DNA from 4 places in the Duganella sp. CY15W genome. Region 2 is predicted to be linked to each of the others. Evidence: predicted binding sites of a transcription regulator. Region 2 holds the regulator's gene; each other region holds the start of a gene.
The links. The regulator LexA, encoded in region 2, represses DNA repair genes until DNA is damaged. The targets are predictions, from matches to a motif close to ACTGTATNNNNATACAGT.
Positions count from the first base shown of each region.

Region 1: the regulator LexA is predicted to act here: its motif matches at 2,060-2,077, upstream of GTP58_RS17070 (DNA topoisomerase IV subunit B).
Region 3: the regulator LexA is predicted to act here: its motif matches at 3,207-3,224, upstream of GTP58_RS24220 (VRR-NUC domain-containing protein).
Region 4: the regulator LexA is predicted to act here: its motif matches at 2,708-2,725, upstream of GTP58_RS02280 (PA0069 family radical SAM protein).

Region 1 is NZ_WWCQ01000003.1:465,479-469,937, reverse strand. It holds gene GTP58_RS31100 (hypothetical protein) at 1-207, shown strand, start outside; gene GTP58_RS17085 (TorF family putative porin) at 204-962, opposite strand; gene GTP58_RS17080 (AAA family ATPase) at 995-1,573, opposite strand; gene GTP58_RS17075 (hypothetical protein) at 1,570-1,890, opposite strand; gene GTP58_RS17070 (DNA topoisomerase IV subunit B) at 2,102-4,099, shown strand; gene parC (DNA topoisomerase IV subunit A) at 4,366-4,459, shown strand, end outside.
Region 2 is NZ_WWCQ01000001.1:228,467-232,925, reverse strand. It holds gene rplI (50S ribosomal protein L9) at 1-140, opposite strand, end outside; gene rpsR (30S ribosomal protein S18) at 168-458, opposite strand; gene priB (primosomal replication protein N) at 474-779, opposite strand; gene rpsF (30S ribosomal protein S6) at 801-1,181, opposite strand; gene GTP58_RS01130 (DUF5695 domain-containing protein) at 1,339-2,058, shown strand; gene lexA (transcriptional repressor LexA) at 2,161-2,799, shown strand; gene GTP58_RS01120 (hypothetical protein) at 2,726-3,175, opposite strand; gene GTP58_RS01115 (cystathionine gamma-synthase family protein) at 3,178-4,422, opposite strand; gene purF (amidophosphoribosyltransferase) at 4,425-4,459, opposite strand, start outside.
Region 3 is NZ_WWCQ01000005.1:354,702-359,160, forward strand. It holds gene GTP58_RS24200 (ATP-binding protein) at 1-984, shown strand, start outside; gene GTP58_RS24205 (GGDEF domain-containing protein) at 1,082-2,239, shown strand; gene GTP58_RS24210 (hypothetical protein) at 2,243-2,455, shown strand; gene GTP58_RS24215 (phasin family protein) at 2,526-3,074, shown strand; gene GTP58_RS24220 (VRR-NUC domain-containing protein) at 3,250-4,459, shown strand, end outside.
Region 4 is NZ_WWCQ01000001.1:493,203-497,661, forward strand. It holds gene GTP58_RS02265 (Hsp70 family protein) at 1-125, opposite strand, end outside; gene GTP58_RS02270 (Hsp70 family protein) at 128-1,975, opposite strand; gene GTP58_RS02275 (DUF2760 domain-containing protein) at 1,972-2,565, opposite strand; gene GTP58_RS02280 (PA0069 family radical SAM protein) at 2,741-3,898, shown strand; gene GTP58_RS02285 (gamma-glutamylcyclotransferase) at 3,890-4,459, opposite strand.

The sequences.
Region 1 (4,459 bases), on a different contig from region 2:
GCACGCCTGTTCGGCGCCAATACGGCTACGAGCAACACCGCGCCAGCGCCAGCGCAAATACCAGCGACAACATCGGCGCTTCCCGCCGTGCAGGTGGCCGCCAAACCCGCCAAAAGCAAATCTGCTCCAGCTGGCAAGCGCCACAAGCACGGTAAACGGCGCAGCCGCCGCAAACATTCGGCCGCTGCGCGCCAACCCTCGTCCTAGAAGACCTTGCTGACGGTCAGCTGCAACGCAGTTTTGCCAAGGAACTTGCCGTTGGCTGGCGAGGCGTAGGCGTTTTTATCCGCGTTGGTGCCGATCACAGCCAGCGCGCCGGTGACCACGCCAAAGTCCCTGGTCACGCCCAGCTTCCAGTCCGTATAGGAAGAAGCATCGTTATGCTTCACTTCCTGGCGGCCCGCATGCAGGTTCACCGTCCAGCCCTCACCCGCATCGATATTCGCGCCCACATCCAGATAACCACTGTTCTTGCTGTTAGCGATGCCAAACAGATTGGTGGTCGCATGCGAATACTTCACATACGCCGGGCCATAACCCAGCTGGCCGTAAATTTCCGTGGTATTCGCATTGACCGGCAGCGCGTTAGACGCATACACATAAGTCAGCACGCCGACATCGTAGGACACGTCAGCCGTCACCTGCCCGCGCTTGCCGGCATACACGTCCAGCTCCACATTGCCATCGCCGCCCGCATCCTTGATCCACTTGATGGTCGAGGCCCAAGCACCCACATACAGGCCGGTCGGATTGTTCACATAATCCACGCCGCCCTGCAAGGCCGGTTTCAAGCGCGTCTGCGAAATGCCGCGATAGCGGTAATCGCTGATCACCGCAGCGTTGAAGCTGACCGCATTGTCCGGCGCCGCAGCGGCTGGCGCGGCGGCATCTTCGGCGCGGGCGCCGCCCGCGATCGTGGTCAAGGCGGTAACAACGGCGGCGGCGAGTACTAACTTTTTCATGTTCTACTTTCTTCTATCAGTGGTTCAATGGTTCAGTGGTTGAAAACTTCGCGGTACAGCGCGTCCATATCGGCTGGCGCGGCGCCGTGAATCACAGTGCTGGCCAGCGTGGCCGACATCACCCGCGCCACGTAGGCGCGCACGGCGGCGCGCTCCTCGTCGCTGGGCGCGTCGGCGCCGCCAACCAGAACAAACAGCACGCGCAGGCCCGGATTGAACATGCGCGCAGAATTGAGTCGGGCAATCAGCTTGTACTGGCTGGCCAGGTCGACCTGTTCGGGCGTCACCGGCACCACCGCCAGCCGCGCGGCGATCAGCGCAGCGCGGCTTTCGGCCGTGTCGCGGCCTTCGGTGTCGATCACGATGTCGTTGTAGCGCACGCGCAGCAGTTCCAGTTCGTCCAGCAGCGCGCGGCCGGTAATCGCGCGCGCGGCAAAGCGCGGCAATACGCCGGCCGCCGCCAGCTCGCTGCACCAGGCGCAGGACGCCGCGCGCGGGTCGGTATCGACCAGCATCACCTTGCGGCCAGCCCGCGCGCGCAGCAGCGCCAGGTTGTTGGCAACGATGGTCTTGCCGGCGCCGCCACCGGGGCTGGCAATGGCGATAATCATGCTGACCTCTGCGCCAGCGGCGTCAGACGGCCGAATTCCGCGCCCGGCAAGGCGCGCATCACGGCCGCCATCACCTGCCCGGCCAGCACGCGCGACAGGCATAGCCAGACCTTGACGCGGGCGCCGTGGTCGCACACTTCCACGCGCATGAACTGCAGGGCATCGCCACAGGTACGGGCCACCAGCGCGCGCAATGCGCTCAGGGCCTCGACCTCCACCGTCAGCTGCAGCAGGCACGGACGCGGGCTGCGGGCGCGCGCTTCGGCGGCCTTGGGGACGCGGCGCTGGGCGGCCTGGGTGTGGAAAAAGGCGTGCATGGCTTACCTCCCGTTCATCGTTTCGATAGGGGAAAGCTTATCGACCGGCGCGTAAAAACGGTCTAAAAAGGCGGGCTGGCGTTGTAAACATCGTGTATAAATTGCGCAGTGCGCAATTTTTGCCGCGCAGTTTGCGCAGTTGAGGATAGAATACGCAAACAATCCGTGAACTGTACATAAACCCAGTATCAAAATATCAAGCTTGCTCCGTATGGCCACTAAAAAACCAGTTTCTGACTACAGCGAATCATCCATCCGCGTCCTCAAGGGCCTGGAACCCGTCAAGCAACGCCCGGGTATGTACACCCGCACCGAGAACCCGCTGCACATCATTCAGGAAGTGATCGACAATGCCGCCGACGAGGCGCTGGGCGGCAATTGCAAAAACATCATCGTCACGCAGAACGCCGACGGCAGCGTCACGGTGGAAGATGACGGCCGCGGCATCCCGGTCGGCCTGCACCCGGAAGAAGGCGTGCCCACCGTGGAAATCGTATTTACGCGCCTGCACGCGGGCGGCAAATTCGACAAGGGCAAGGGCGGCGCCTACGCCTTCTCGGGCGGCCTGCACGGCGTTGGCGTGTCGGTCACCAATGCGCTGTCCAAGCGCCTGGAAATCACCGTGTGGCGCAAGGAGCCCAATGGCACCGGCCTGCACAATCTGGCGTTCGAACATGGCGACGTGGTCGAGCCGCTGTCGTCGGTGGTGGCGCCGCGCGATGCCAAGAAATCCGGCACCCGCGTCACCGTCTGGCCGGACGCCAAATATTTTGACTCCTCGGCCATCTCGCAGGTCGAGCTGCAACGCCTGCTGCGCTCCAAGGCCGTGCTGCTGCCGGGCGTCACCGTCACGCTGGCCAATGCCAAAAGCGGCGAATCGCAGACCTGGCAGTACAACGACGGCCTGCGCGGCTATCTGACCGAAGCGCTGGCGCAAGCCACCGACGGCGAAACCCTGATCCCGCTGTTTGAGGGCGAACAGTTTGCCGGCCCGGACGCCGAAGGCTTTGCCGAAGGCGAAGGCGCGTCGTGGGTGGTGGCGTGGACCGAACAGGGCGCCATCGTGCGCGAATCGTATGTGAACCTGATCCCGACGCCCAACGGCGGCACCCACGAATCGGGCCTGCGCGACGGCCTGTATGGCGCCGTCAAGAACTTCGTCGAGATGCACTCGCTGCTGCCCAAGGGCGTCAAGCTGCTGCCCGAAGACGTGTTTGCGCGCGTCTCCTTCGTGCTGTCGGCCAAGGTGCTGGACCCGCAGTTCCAGGGCCAGATCAAGGAGCGCCTGAACTCGCGCGACGCCGTGCGCCTGGTCTCGACCTTCTCCAAGCCGGCGCTGGAGCTGTGGCTCAACCACCACGTCGACTACGGCAAAAAGCTGGCCGAACTGGTCATCAAGCAGGCGCAATCGCGTCTGCGCTCGGCGCAAAAAGTCGAGAAGAAAAAATCCTCGGGCGTGGCCGTCCTGCCGGGCAAGCTGACCGACTGCGAATCCAATGAAGCCGACCGCACCGAACTGTTCCTGGTCGAGGGCGACTCGGCGGGCGGCTCGGCCAAGATGGGCCGCGACAAGGAATTCCAGGCCATCCTGCCGCTGCGCGGCAAGGTGCTCAACTCGTGGGAGACCGACAAGGACCGCCTGTTTGCCAACAACGAAATCCACGACATCTCGGTGGCCATCGGCGTCGACCCGCACACCGTCACCGACACGCCCGACCTGTCCGGCCTACGCTACGGCAAAATCTGCATCCTCTCGGATGCGGACGTCGACGGCTCGCACATCCAGGTGCTGTTGCTTACCCTGTTCTTCCGCCACTTCCCGGGCCTGATCGCCAACGGCAATATCTGCATCGCCCGTCCGCCGCTGTACCGCGTTGACGCGCCGGCGCGCGGCAAGAAACCGATCCAGAAACTGTATGCGCTCGACGACGGCGAACTGGTGGCCATCGAGGACAAGCTGCGCAAGGACGGCCTCAAGGAAGGCGCCTGGTCGATCTCGCGCTTCAAGGGCCTGGGCGAGATGAACGCCGAACAGCTGTGGGAAACCACCATGAACCCGGACACGCGCCGCCTGCTGCCGGTATCGCTGGGTGGCTATGGCCACAGCGAATCGGCCGCCCGCTTCAATATGCTGATGGGCAAAGGCGAAGCGGCCGCGCGCCGCGCCTGGATCGAAGAACACGGCAACGAAGCCGACGCAGATATCTGATATAGAACCACACTATGACTCAAGCAAATCTCTTTGACGAACCGGCGCCGGCCCAGGGCTCGGCCGCCGGCCAGGCTGCGCCAGCGGCCAGCACCGCCAGCGCACCGGTCCACGCGCCCGCAGAAGCTCACGCCCACGGCCAACCCGCCCCCATCGAAGCCGGCAGCGATGCCAGCGCGGACGATGGCGGCGCTGACGGCAACGGCGATGGCGCCAGCGGCGGCGGCAATGGCAACGACGGCAATGGCGATGGCGGCGACGGCGGCATGTTCGGCGGCCCGCCGGGCGGCGGCGATGATGGCGACGGCAGCGACTCGCTGACCCTGTCCACGTTTGCCGAACGCGCCTACCTCGACTACG
Region 2 (4,459 bases):
AATTCCGCGATGGCCGATGCGGTAGCGCGGCGAGCCATTTTTTGCGGGATCAGGAAGTTACGTGCGTAGCCGTCTTTAACTTTAACGACTTCACCCAGGTTGCCCAGGTTGACAACTTTTTCCAACAGAATGATTTGCATAGTTCTTCTCCAGTTACTCTGCCGCGATTAAGCGTTGTGCAGATCGGTGTACGGCAGCAGGGCCAGGTAACGTGCGCGTTTGATCGCGGTGTCAACTTGACGCTGGTAGTGAGCTTTGGTGCCGGTCAGACGTGCTGGCATGATTTTGCCGTTTTCCTGGATGAAGTCTTTCAGGGTGTCTACGTCTTTGTAGTCCACTTGTTCTACGCCAGCGGCGGTGAAGCGGCAGAACTTCTTACGCTTGAACAGTGGGTTTTGTTGCTTACGCTTTTCTTTCAGCTTGAGCTTGTTTTTGTCGAACTTTTTACCGAATGCCATTTTAGGCTCCTGTATTTAAATTGAGCTGTCAGGGACAGCACTAAAATCAATGATGTGAAACACCAGGCTTTTGCTATTGCGGCTTTTCTTGTTGAGGAAACCGGAGAACTGGTACAAGCCTCCCAGCGGCGTCTGACTGAAACGGCCTGAAATCTCGCCCGCAGCAACTGCGGACACTTCAAACTCGGACAATCGGGCGATGCCCGCCTCCATCTGCTGCGACCGGTGCTGGAGTACAGCATTCACGATCGGCATGCCTGCCGGGGTGTAACGGATTGCATCCCGTTCGGCGATGAGGGCGATGAACTGGAGCTGGTTCAGCGCGGTTCCTTCTCAGAACAATTAAGCAGCTGGAGCAGCAGCGGCAGCTTCTGCGCGATGCGATTTCGCTGCATCTTCGCGTTGTACCGACTTCATCATCGGCGAAGGAGCGGTTTCCGCTTTCTTCATCTTGACGGTCAGGTGACGCAGAACGGCATCATTGAATTTGAATGCGGTTTCCAGCTCAACCAGGGTCTCGTTGTCTGCTTCGATGTTCAGGCAGATGTAGTGAGCTTTAGCCAGTTTCTGGATCGAGTAAGCCATTTGACGGCGGCCCCAATCTTCAACACGGTGAACGTTGCCGCCGCGGGTCGTTACGGTGGTTTTGTAACGCTCGATCATGGCGGGCACTTGCTCGCTCTGGTCCGGGTGGACGATAAATACGATTTCGTAGTGACGCATGTATAACTCCCTTAAGGACTTGATGATATAGCCCACCCTGGCGTCAAGACAGGTGTGGGAAGAGGTAAGCCCGCGACTATATCAGCTTTTCCAGCGGAACGCCAGCATGGCGTGGCAGCTGCTACAGTGGCGCAATTGCCTTTACAACAGGATTGCCATGAAATTACTGCTTGCCCTGCCCCTGCTGGCCGCCCTCGCCTTGCCGGCCGGCGCAGCGCCGATCAGGACCAAGGCTTACAGCACGCCCCAGTTGCTGTTCGCGCTGCGCACCGACACGCAAACGCTGGCGCGCATGGTGCCGGTGCTCGACCCCAGCTTCGATTTTACGCCCGGTCCGCGCGAGGAGGAACGGCAAGCCGACGGCTACAGCCACCTGGGCGACCTGTCGCTGAAAACCCGCGTGGCCGGCGGCGACTGGCAAAGCTGGTCGTCCTACGCCGCCCGCAAACCGGTCAAGCCGGCACTCATCACGCGCACCCTGGCCGCGGCCGACATCACACCCACCATGGGCGCCGGGTTGCCGTTGAAGATCGAACGCCGCTGGCTGTACGAGCGCGGCGCGCTGGTGCTGCGTTTCACGCTGACCAACCGCGGCAAGCAGCCGGTCGAGGTGGCCGAACCGGGCATGCCCATGGTGTTTGACGGCAGCGTGGTGGCCGTGCGCCCGCGCGTCGGCGATAACAGCTCGGTGCTGGTCACGCGCCAGGACCAGCAGCCGCCCGCGCTGCGCCTGGAGCCGGACGCCAAGACGCCGCTGACCCACTGGGCACCGCTGACCGCAAGCGACCGGGAGTTTTCCGCCTGGGTCACGGACGGCTTCACACTGGCGCCCGGCGCCCAACGCTCCATCGGGGTCCGCTTCCTCGTACAGAAGTGAAGTTTTTTCACTTTATTTCGCTGAAAGCAAGAATTTCCCTTGCATTAGCAGCCATACTGTACAAAAATACAGACTGTCTATATAAACAGGCTACCGTACTCCATGCTTAAGCTCACCGCACGCCAGGAACAAATCCTGAATCTGATCAAGGACGCGATTGAAAACACCGGCTTCCCGCCGACCCGCGCCGAAATCGCCAACGAACTGGGCTTTAAATCCGCCAACGCCGCCGAGGAACATCTGCAGGCGCTGGCCCGCAAGGGCGCCATCGAAATCGCCGCCGGTACATCGCGCGGCATCCGCCTGCTGGGTGTACACGCTGAAACGCCATCCTCAAAAGTGCCTGCTGCGCTCATGATGTCGCTGCCGCTGATCGGCCGCGTGGCCGCCGGCTCGCCTATCCTGGCGCAGGAAAACCTGGAAACCAGCTACAGCGTCGATCCCGCCATGTTTGCGGCGCGCCCGGACTACCTGCTGAAAGTGCGCGGCGAGTCGATGCGCGACGCCGGCATCATGGACGGCGATCTGCTGGCCGTGAAAAAAGTGGATAGCGCCAAGAATGGCCAGATCGTCGTGGCCCGCATTGGCAGCGAAGTGACCGTCAAGCGTTACCGCAAGACCGGTTCGACCATCGAACTGCTGCCGGAAAACCCGGACTTCAACGTGATTACGGTCGATCCGGAAGCCGATGAGTTTGCACTGGAAGGTCTGGCAGTAGGCCTGATGCGGACCTGGCACTAAGCCACTCCCCCTGCGCCAGCAAGACCAGATCGGCTTGCTGGCGTGCCTCTTGTGCGATCTGCACAAATACCTGGTTCATCAATTGCTGCGCAGCCGCCAATTCGGCTTCGTTCATGGCGTCGGCCACCTCGGCGGGAATGTTGCGTCCTACCGGCAGCGCGGCCTGGTAGTTGGCGGCAAAGCGGCCATAGCAGATTAGCCAGGCGCTGCGGTCGGCGCGCGTGAGCATGGCGCCCGGCTCGCCGCACTGAAAGCGCGACAGCGCGATGTCGGCGCCGTCGTAGTGATGCATGTAGTAGTCAATGTCAGCGCGGTGATCGCCCGCCCGGGCCGTGGCAGCTGCCACGATCAGGCCGGTTGCGATCAGCGCCCTCATCGTCAGCAGCCTTCCAGTGCCGTGCAGAAGTCGTCCAGCAGATCGTCGGTATCCTCGATGCCGACCGAGACGCGGATCAGCGATTCCGCAATCCCCATCGAGGCGCGGCGCTCGGCGCCCATCTCGTAGAAGATGGTGTGCGCCACCGGGATAATCAGCGTGCGGTTGTCGCCCAGGTTCGATGCCGGAATCGCCAGCTTCAGGCGGTTCAGGAAGTCGAAGCAGTCCAGGCCATCCTTGAGCTCAAAGCTCAGCAGCGAACCGTGCGCGCGGAACAGCTCGGCACTGATGCCGTGCTGCGGGTGCGACTTCAGGCCCGGATAGTAGACTGCGGCGACGCGCTCATCCTTTTCCAGCATTTCCGCCAGCGCCAGCGCGTTGGTGGTGGTGCGCTGCATGCGCAAGGCCAGCGTTTCGGCGCCGACTGCGATATGGTGCGCGGCGTCCGGCGCCAGCGAGGAACCGAAGTCACGCAGTGCCTTGGCGCGGATCTGCGCCAGGCCCCACTGCAGCGGTGCGGCTTTCTTGTAGTTCTCGTAGATGTTCGGGAAGCGGGTCCAGTCGTAGGCGCCGGTATCGGTCAGGCTGCCGCCCAGCGCATTGCCGTGGCCGCCGATCGATTTGGTCAGCGCGTTGACCACCAGGCCCGCATGCACCGACTTCGGCTGGAACAGGTAAGGCGTGGTCATGGTGTTGTCCACCACGTACAGAATCCCGCGCGCCTTGCACAGTTCGCCGATGCGCTTGAGGTCCGCCACTTGCGTGCGCGGGTTGGCGATGGTTTCCACGAACACCACGCGGGTGTTCTCGGTGATGGCCGCTTCCACATTGGCCATCTCGGTCGCGTCTACGAAGGACACGCTGATGCCCTGGCTCATGGCGGTCTGCCACAGGCTGTTGGTGTTACCGAACAAGAAGGACGACGACACCACGTGATCGCCCGTGCGCAGCAGCGCCTGCACCACGGCGCCGATCGCGCCCATGCCAGTGGCGAAACAGATCGTACCGACGCCCTGCTCCATCTTGTTGACCTTCTCTTCCAGCGCCGAGATGGTCGGGTTGCCTTGGCGGCCATAACGGAAGCCCGGCTCTTTGCCCTGGAACACCGACGCCAGCTGGCGCGCATCGGCGTAGCCAAAGGCCACCGAGGTGTGGATAGGCTTGTGCAGCGAACCGTGCTCGATGCCCTTCTGACGGTCGCCGTGCAGAATGGTGGTGGTGAAACCGTAGTTCTTCTTGTCGCCCATGGTTACGCTTCGGTCGCCGCCAGGTTCAGGTTCAGCT
Region 3 (4,459 bases), on a different contig from region 2:
GACATCCGTTCGCCAAATGAGGACGACCGCCGCCTGATCCACACCGCCAGCCACCTGGCCGGTATCGCCATCGCCCGCACGCGGCGCGAAGAAGAATTGCAGCGCCACCGCGAACATCTGGAAGAGCTGGTCTCCGCCCGCACGGCGGAGCTGCAGCAGGCCAAGGAAGAAGCTGAACACATCAATGAAGAACTCACCACCGCGCTCGACAACCTGAGCATGACGCAAGAGGAACTGGTGCGGCGCGACAAGCTGGCCGCGCTGGGTTCGCTGGTGGCCGGTGTCGCCCACGAGCTCAACACACCCATCGGCAACAGCCTGACCATGGCCAGCAGCATGAGCGAACGCACGGCCGGGCTGCGGCGCGATATGGAAAGCGGCCTGCGCCGCTCGGTGCTGGAAGCCTATCTGGAGCAGGCCGCCAGCGCCGACGACGTCGTGCTGCGCAATCTGAACCGCGCCGCCGCGCTGGTGGCCAGTTTCAAGCGCATCGCCGTGGACGGCGGCAACACCCAGCGCGACCATTTCAAGCTTGGCGACGTGGTGGCCGAACTGCTGCAATCGATGCAGGGCCAGGTACGCCAGCGCGACCTGGACCTCATCGAAGACGTCGATCACTGGCTGGAAATGGATAGCTACCCCGGCCCGCTGACGCAGGCGCTGCAACACCTCATCGAAAACAGCCTCGTGCATGGTTTTGACGGCAGGCGCAGCGGCAGCATCACCCTGTCCGCGCATGACAGCGGCAACGGCGAAATCACCATCACGCTGAGCGACACCGGCGTCGGCATCCCGGCCGGCAACCTGCCCAAGATTTACGATCCCTTCTTCACCACCCGGCTGGGTTCGGGCGGTTCCGGCCTTGGTTTGTATATTACACACAACATTGTCACCGGCATGCTGGGCGGGCACATCGAGGCGGCCAGCACGCCGGGCCAAGGCAGCAGCTTCATGCTGCGCCTGCCCAAGGTCGCCCCGCTATGAGCCGGCCTCAAATTTTTTTCCGACCCGCAATTGTTGCAGTCGTATAATTGGCCGTATCAGACCGGCAAGCAGCCGGCCAATAGCGGAGACACGCGGCATGCGCTCTACACCTGTTTCGTCCAGGACAATTGAAGTAGCACCATTGCGCTGCGAATTCTGTGACGCCACCATCGAAACGGCCTTCCTGCACCACCACCTGGCCATGACGCAGGCGCAGTTGCGCGTGACCTTCCTGTTCTGCTCAGTGTTTTACCTGTGCTTCGCGCTGACCGACCTGGTCTGGCTCGGCTACGAACTCAAGACCTGCCTGCTGGTCGGCGCGCGGCTGACGGTGGCGGCCGTGGTGCTGGCCTGCCTGGCCATGCTGAAACGGCGGCCCGGCTCCATCCCGTTCACGCGCGTCGCTGCCAACATCGTGGAAGTGGCTGGCGCCGCCGGTTTCCTGCTGATCGCCGCGCTGCGGCCCAGCGAATTCTCGCTGCATGCGATCTCGATGTCGATTGTCGTCATCGTGCTCTACATCTACATCCCCAACCGGCTGCTGTACGCGGCAGCGATTTCCGCCGCCGCCACCGCGCTGTTCATCCTGCTGGCGCGCTGGCTGGGCAATATGCCCACGGTAGAACTGTCCACCATGGCGGCCCTGCTGGTGCTGTGCAACCTGTTTGGCTACGTCGCCGCGCGCCGCTACCAGCTGCTGTGGCGCGAAGAATACAGCGCCCAGATGGTGCTGAAAAACCTGTCGGTGCGCGACCCGCTGACCGGCTGCTACAACCGCCGCCACCTGCACGACCGGCTGCTGGAAACGGAGATTTCGCGCGCCCAGCGCTACCGGCTCAGCCTGACCGTCATCATGTGCGACCTCGACCACTTCAAGGCCGTCAACGACACCTATGGCCACTACGGCGGCGACGCCGTGCTGCAGCACTTTGCCGGCCTGCTGCAATCAATGACGCGCGACAGCATCGACAGCGTGGTGCGCTACGGCGGCGAGGAATTCCTGCTGATCCTGCCGGAAACCGACCTGGCCGGCGGCGAACTGCTGGCCGAGCGCCTGCGCCAGGGCTTTGCTGCCCACCCGGTCGAACATGAAGGCCAGCGCATCGCCGTCACCGCCAGTTTTGGCGTCGCCAGCGTCGACTTTGCGACCTCCACCCATGCGGCGCACGTCAATATGATCGCAGCCGCCGACGATTTGTTGTACGCTGCGAAAAACAGCGGCCGCAATCGCGTCTGCGCCAAACAACTGGTTTAAGGTATGAACAAACACACACTCAAGCTCGCCGCGTTACTGGCACTGGCCATCTGCTGCGGCGCACTGTCCGCCAAACCGGCGCCGTGGTGGCGCTGGAACAGCAAGATCGACCCGGCGTCCACCGCCTGCGCGCAAACCTCGCCAGGAGAAGGCTGGGAACGTGGCTACGGGCCGTATCAAGATGCCCGTTGCGAGAAATTACTTGTTACTAGATAATAAACTCACAAGAACACGGTTGAACCGGAATCGCTGCGCGCTGCATCCCACATCACTATGAGGAGACTGTATGTTTACGAATCCCGAGCAATTTGCCAACGTCACCAAAGCGCTGTTTGAATTTCAGCTGGAAACGTTCAACACCCTGACCAGTAAAACCGTGCAAGGCGTGGAACAAGTGATTGCGCTCAACCTGGCGACGGCCAAATCGCATCTGGAAGACGGCCTCGCGGCCGGCAAGGAAATCAGCCAGGCCAGCGATCCCAAGGCCGCCCTCCAGGCCGCCGCCGACAAGATCCAGCCCGGCGTCGCAGGCGCTGCAGCCTACCACCAGCAACTGGGCGACATCATTGCCGAGATCCGCGAAGAATTCACCCGCGCGGCCGACGCCCATATGACCGAAGCCAAGAACAACCTGAGCGCGCTGATCCACGACGTCACCAAAAACGTCCGTCCCGGCTCGGAAAACGCCGTCCAGATCGTCAAAACCGCGATCGACAACGCCTTCACCGGCTACGAACAGGTCACCAAGGCCACCAAGCAAGCGGTACAGGCCGTAGAAAGCGAAATCGCCAAAGCCAACGCCATCGTCACCCCAGCCCCTCCGGCGAAAAAATAACCCCTAAATCCGGGGTCAGTTCTTGCAATCCAACACGCGCTCTGCCGTAATGATTTCTACGGCAGAGCCCGTGTTGGATTGCAAGAACTGACCCCGGATTTTTTGCTGGGCTAGCGGGGCCGAATGCGGTACACTGTACATAAATACAGTTAATCGCTCGTTCGCCCCCGCTACAATGATCAAGGTGCTTGAAAATCCATTCTATTATCTGGAGAATTTTCACCAGGTATTGGCATGGATAGCGGAACGCTACGACGATCTGCTCAACGCCGAAGAACGTCACTTCCTTTCGGTGTTCCCGTCCCTGCCGCAGGCTTCGCGCGCCCTGTTCGTCCGCATGGTGATGCGTAAGGGAACGCTGTTCCGCGCCAGCAAACTGGTGTACGCGGAAATCGGCAGCACCCACGAGGCGGCCCGTCCGCTGGCCGAGCTGGGCTTGATCGAGGAAGATCCCGCACTCGCGCTGGATGAGCTGTTCGAGCTGCTGCAAAAGCCGGAGATCATGAAGGTCTTCCAGCTCACGCCGCATGTCCGGCATCTGCGCAAGGCCGACCAGCTGGAGGCGCTGCGCGGGCAGTATGACGGCGAACACCGCTTCTCCGGCTGGTACGCCAATTCCGGCGATCACGCTTACCGCAACCGTACGCAGGAACTGTGCGACCGCCTGCGCCTGGTCTTCTTCGGCAATTACCATCAGGACTGGACCGAATTCGTGCTGTCCGACCTCGGTATTTATCAGTACGAAAAAGTGGCGTTCTCGGCCGCCGCGCGCGGCTTCCGCAGCCGCCGCGATATCGATGACTTTCTCGCCATCCATCACTGCCACGAGCGCTTTGCCGACGGCGAAGAACCAGCCGCCGTGATCCGTGATCTGCCGCCCTGCGCGGACGACAATGAATGGCTGCGCAGCCGCCGCAACAAGCTGCTGTTCACCATCGCCCAGCATGTCGAGAAGCTGGCCGACTGGCCGGCCGCCTACGCGCTCTACGCCGATTGCGACTATCCCGGCGCCCGCGCCCGCGCCATCCGCGTGCTGGAAAAAGACGCGCAGCCGCGCGCGGCGTTCGACCTGCTGCAAACCGCCATGCAGGCGCCGGAAAGCGCGGCCGAACGCCAGCAGCTGCTGCGCATGGCGCCGCGCCTCGCACGCAAGCTGGGCCACGCCAAGCCGCCCGCAGTGGCCATGGCGCAGGCCGAGCGCATTGATCTGAGCCTGCCGCCGCCGGAAGAAGCCAGCTACGTCGAATTCGTCGTGCGCGACCACCTGACGCGCGAGGACGCACCGGTCTACTACGTCGAAAACGCGCTGATTAATTCGCTGTTTGGCCTGCTGTGCTGGGACGCCGTGTTCTCGCCAATACCGGGCGCGTTCTTCCACCCCTACC
Region 4 (4,459 bases), 260 kb from region 2:
CCTACTTCACCGGGCGCGGTCAGTTGCTCGATCTCGAACAACTGAATCTGCGCGCTACCGGTTTCCGCGTAGGCCATCACCGTGTTGGTGGTGCCCAGGTCGATGCTGACGACGTATTGACTCATGCTCAGGCGCTGGTACGGACGTCGAACTCCACGTTCCAGCGCTGGCCATCGTTGGCGACAGCAGCCAGTTCGAGCGTGCCGGATTCCGTGGCCAGTGCGTGCAGACGCACTTGTACTACATCGCCAGCCTGACGGCCTTCCGGCGACAGGTTGGCCTGAATCTCGTTCATCTCGATCAGCTCATCCGGCCCCCAGAAGTCCAGCAGGTCGCCGATCTGATCCTGACGGCGCACCGACGAACCGAAGAAGCGGAACTGTACCGGCTCGCCCACCACCAGGCCAAATTCCTGGTTCGGCAATTCGATCTCGCTGCCTTCTTCCATGCCGAACGGCGCCACGCACAGCGCCTGAATCGGCGGCTCCATGCCGGGAATCGCCGGCATGGCCGACTCGATCGCCACGTAGTACGAGCGCGCCGTACCACCACGGATACGCACGCCGGTACCACGGCGCACGTAGCTGTAGTAGGCCGCACCGCGTGCCACGGCCAGGTCCAGGTCCGCGCCGCCCAGCATGCGTGCCGGCTCCGCGCCTTCCATGTACAGCCAGTCGTTGATGGTGCCCATGATGCGCTGCGCCAGCAGGTCCGACTTGAACACGCCGCCGTTGAACAGCACTGCGGTTGGATGCAGGAAGGTGGCGTCAGCGCTTTGCTTGCCGGCGTAGCCTTCCAGTTCCGCCGTCGCGCCAACCTGGCGTGCCAGGAAGGCGGCCAGATGGCGCGTGACGCCAGCATCCTGCGCGTATGGCAGGCCAAGCTGCGTCAGGCCTGCGCGGGTACGCACGGCCGGACGCGCCGAGGCTTCCACCTGCGGGAAGAAGCCGTCGAGGATGAAGGTCGATACTTCTTCGCGCGTCAGCTCGGTGCGGATCGAACCGCCAATCAGCTTGGAGCTGCGGCTCGGCACCACGATAGGCCAGGTGGCGACAGTGGCATCGGCCAGCAGTTTTTCCTTGGCGGTGCGGCAGCCGTAGGTCAGTGCGCGCATCTGCCACGCATCCAGCTGCGTGCCGTTGGCGGCCAGCTTGCGGGCCACCAGGTGGGCCAGCGCCAGGTCCATATTGTCGCCGCCAAGCAGGATGTGGTCGCCCACGGCGATGCGGTGCGGTTCCAGCACGCCGTCGCGTTCCAGCACGGCGATCAGCGAGAAGTCGCTGGTGCCGCCGCCAACGTCGACTACCAGGATGATGTCGCCGGGTTTGACTTCCTTGCGCCAGCGGCCTTCGCTGCCCTGGATCCAGCTATACAGCGCTGCCTGCGGTTCTTCCAGCAGCGTGAGGCTGGTGTAGCCGGCGGCTCGTGCTGCTTCTGCGGTCAGTTCGCGCGCGCCCGGATCGAAGGAGGCAGGAATGGTCACGGTCACTGCCTGTTCGCCGAACGGCGCGTCAGGATGTGCCTGTTCCCACGCCTTGCGCAGGTGCGCCAGGTAGCGCGTCGAAGCTTCCAGCGGCGATACGCGTATGACTTCTTCCGGCGCATCGTTGGGCAGCAGCGCGGAGCGGCGGTCCACGCCAGGGTGGCTCAGCCAGCTCTTGGCGCTGGAGACCAGGCGGATCGGCGTGGTGGCGCCACGGCTGCGCGCCATTTCGCCGGCGACGCCGGTTTGCTCTTCGGCGCTTTGCTGCCATGGCAGGTTGTTCTCGCCGGGCGCCAGTTCTTCCGCATGCGGCAGGTACAGGAAGGAAGGCAGCAGCGGCAGGTCTTCAATCGTGCCTGGTGCGGTCAGCTGTGGAATCGGCAGCACGCCGTGCTTGGTTTTCTCGCCATCGCTGGCCTGCAGGTCGACATACGACAGCGCGCTGTGCGTGGTGCCCAAGTCAATGCCGATGGCGTAACGTGGAGTGCTCACAGTTCCACCTCCGCTGGCGCCAGGATGGCGGCGTCGTGTGCCTCCGCCAGTTTAGGCAGGCGCACGTCGGCCGAACGCCAGCCGCGATGGCTCAGCGTGCCGCGGAACGGGGCTTTGCCGACCACATTGCCGGTCAGGCGTACGGAGGCAGCGTCAAAGCCTTCCGGCAGTTCGATGCGGCTCCCTTCCGCTTCGCTGCGGACTGGCTGGATGGTGAAGTGTTCTTTCAGAACTTTGGCGCAGCCTTCGTGCACCACGCGCGCTGCGGCGCCGATGTCGGCGTCGGAATAGGCGCTCAGGTTTTCCTGGGTGAAGTCGATCAGGCGCGCTTCGCGCTGGAACAGCGACAGCAGTTGCAGGGCGGCGTCTGGCGTGGCGACGCGCAGCGTGACGGGCGCAGGCGCAGGTGCTGGGGCCGGCGCCGGCGCCGGTGCCGGTGCGGCCACCGGTGCGGCGGCAGGCTCAGGCGTGTCGTCGATGCGCGTCAGGCGGGCAGCGTATTCAGCGTCGGACAGGGCGCGGAAGAAGGCGCCGATGGCAATAGAAATCCGGCTAAAGAAAGACGGCAAAGGTTGGCTCGATTGGTTCATGTTTTTACTCACTGTGAGGTTGCCGAACGCTGCGCTGGGCGCGCGATATGGCGAAGCCCGGCATGATACCAGCTTGACCAAGCGCTCCCCAAGGACGCAGGCGGATATTTCGCTTGAAATGGCGGTGGGTAAAGCCTAGAATACTGGATATATATACAGTATTTTGATTTCCGCCATGTCTTACGATGAAAACAATCAGGAACACGTGATGCTACCGCCGCCTTCGCTCAAGGCGCAGAAGGGGCGTGGCGCGGTATCGAATATACAGGGTCGGTACGAAGTCAACGCACGCGAGGCCTACGATGACGGCTGGGAGCGGGAAGAGGACGAAACCCGGCCGATTAAAACACAGGTCACGGAAGAAATCTGTAAATCCATCCTGAGCCGGAATGCCTCGCCGGATCTGCCGTTCAGCGTTTCGCTCAATCCCTATCGGGGCTGCGAGCATGGCTGCATTTATTGCTTTGCCCGGCCGACCCACAGCTATCTGGGGCTGTCGCCAGGCATGGAGTTCGAGAGCAAGATCTTCGCCAAGGTCAACGCGCCCGAGGTATTGCGGCGCGAGCTGGCCAAGCCCGGCTATGAACCCTTGTCGATTGCATTGGGTGTCAACACGGATGCTTACCAGCCTTGCGAGCGCGAACTCAAGCTGACGCGCCGCGTGCTGGAAGTGCTGCAGGAATGCCAGCATCCGGTCGGCCTGATTACCAAGTCCTCGCTGATCGAGCGTGATATCGACATCCTTGCGCCCATGGCAGCCAGGCAGCAGGCCGGTGTGGCCATCACCTTGACCACGCTCGACCCGGCCATCTCGCGCACACTGGAGCCACGCGCTGCGGCGCCGGCACGCCGCCTGCGCACCATCCGCACGCTGACGGATGCGGGCATTCCGGTGGCGGTCAGCATCGCCCCCATCATCCCCTTCATTACCGAGCCGGACATCGAACGGATACTGGAGGCGGTGAAGGAAGCGGGCGCGGTCAGTGCTCACTACACCGTGCTGCGTTTGCCGTGGGAAGTCGCGCCGCTGTTCAAGGAGTGGCTGCAAGCGCACTTCCCGGAGCGGGCGCAGCGCGTGATGAACCGCGTGCGCGAAATGCGCGGCGGCAAAGATTACGACAGTGATTTCAGCTCACGCATGAAAGGCGAGGGCGTGTGGGCCGAGCTGATACGCCAGCGCTTCAAGATTGCCAGCGAGCGGCTGGGGCTGACGGGGCAGGGCAGCCGCTTTCACCGCATGGATGCGTCCCAGTTCACCCGCCCGCTCGTGGTGCCGCCGTTGGGCGCGCGCGCCAAAGCGGCGGCGGATGCCGGACAAATGGATTTATTTTGACTGCAGCGCGGCGAGGTGGCGCTCAATCTCAAACACATGCTGATCGTGCCGGCCCAGTTCGCGTAATGCTGTCGCGAGATGGTTGAGATAGTCGCTGTTCGGGCCGCTGGGGCCGACGGAGCGGGCGATGTGGGCCGCGATGTCCTGTTCGGAGGCCGCGCCGAGGAAGGCAGTGTTGTCTGGCGTGGCGATGTACACCAGGCCCTCCACTTCGTCGCGGTCTTCAAACGTGATGGGCATTGCCAGCCGCAGGTAGCCATTCTTTTCGCGGTGGTCCAGATGGGCAAACACTTCTGGCGTGATGAGGTAGGCCATGCCGTGGCAAATGGCGTCGGCTTCTTCGATTAAGGTCACCACGCGCCCCGGCGCTTCCGGCGTGCCACGGTGGTCGTGCGAGCCTTGCCAGAAACGCCGCGTCCAGCCGGCGATGCTGGCGGGGCGGCGTTGCAGGTAGGGGAAGTCCGCCTTGTAGATCAAGGAGCCGTAGCCAAACAGCCAGACGCTGTGGCGGCCGTCAAACTTGTCCATCATTTGATTGATGGCGATGGTATTCGCTGTCAT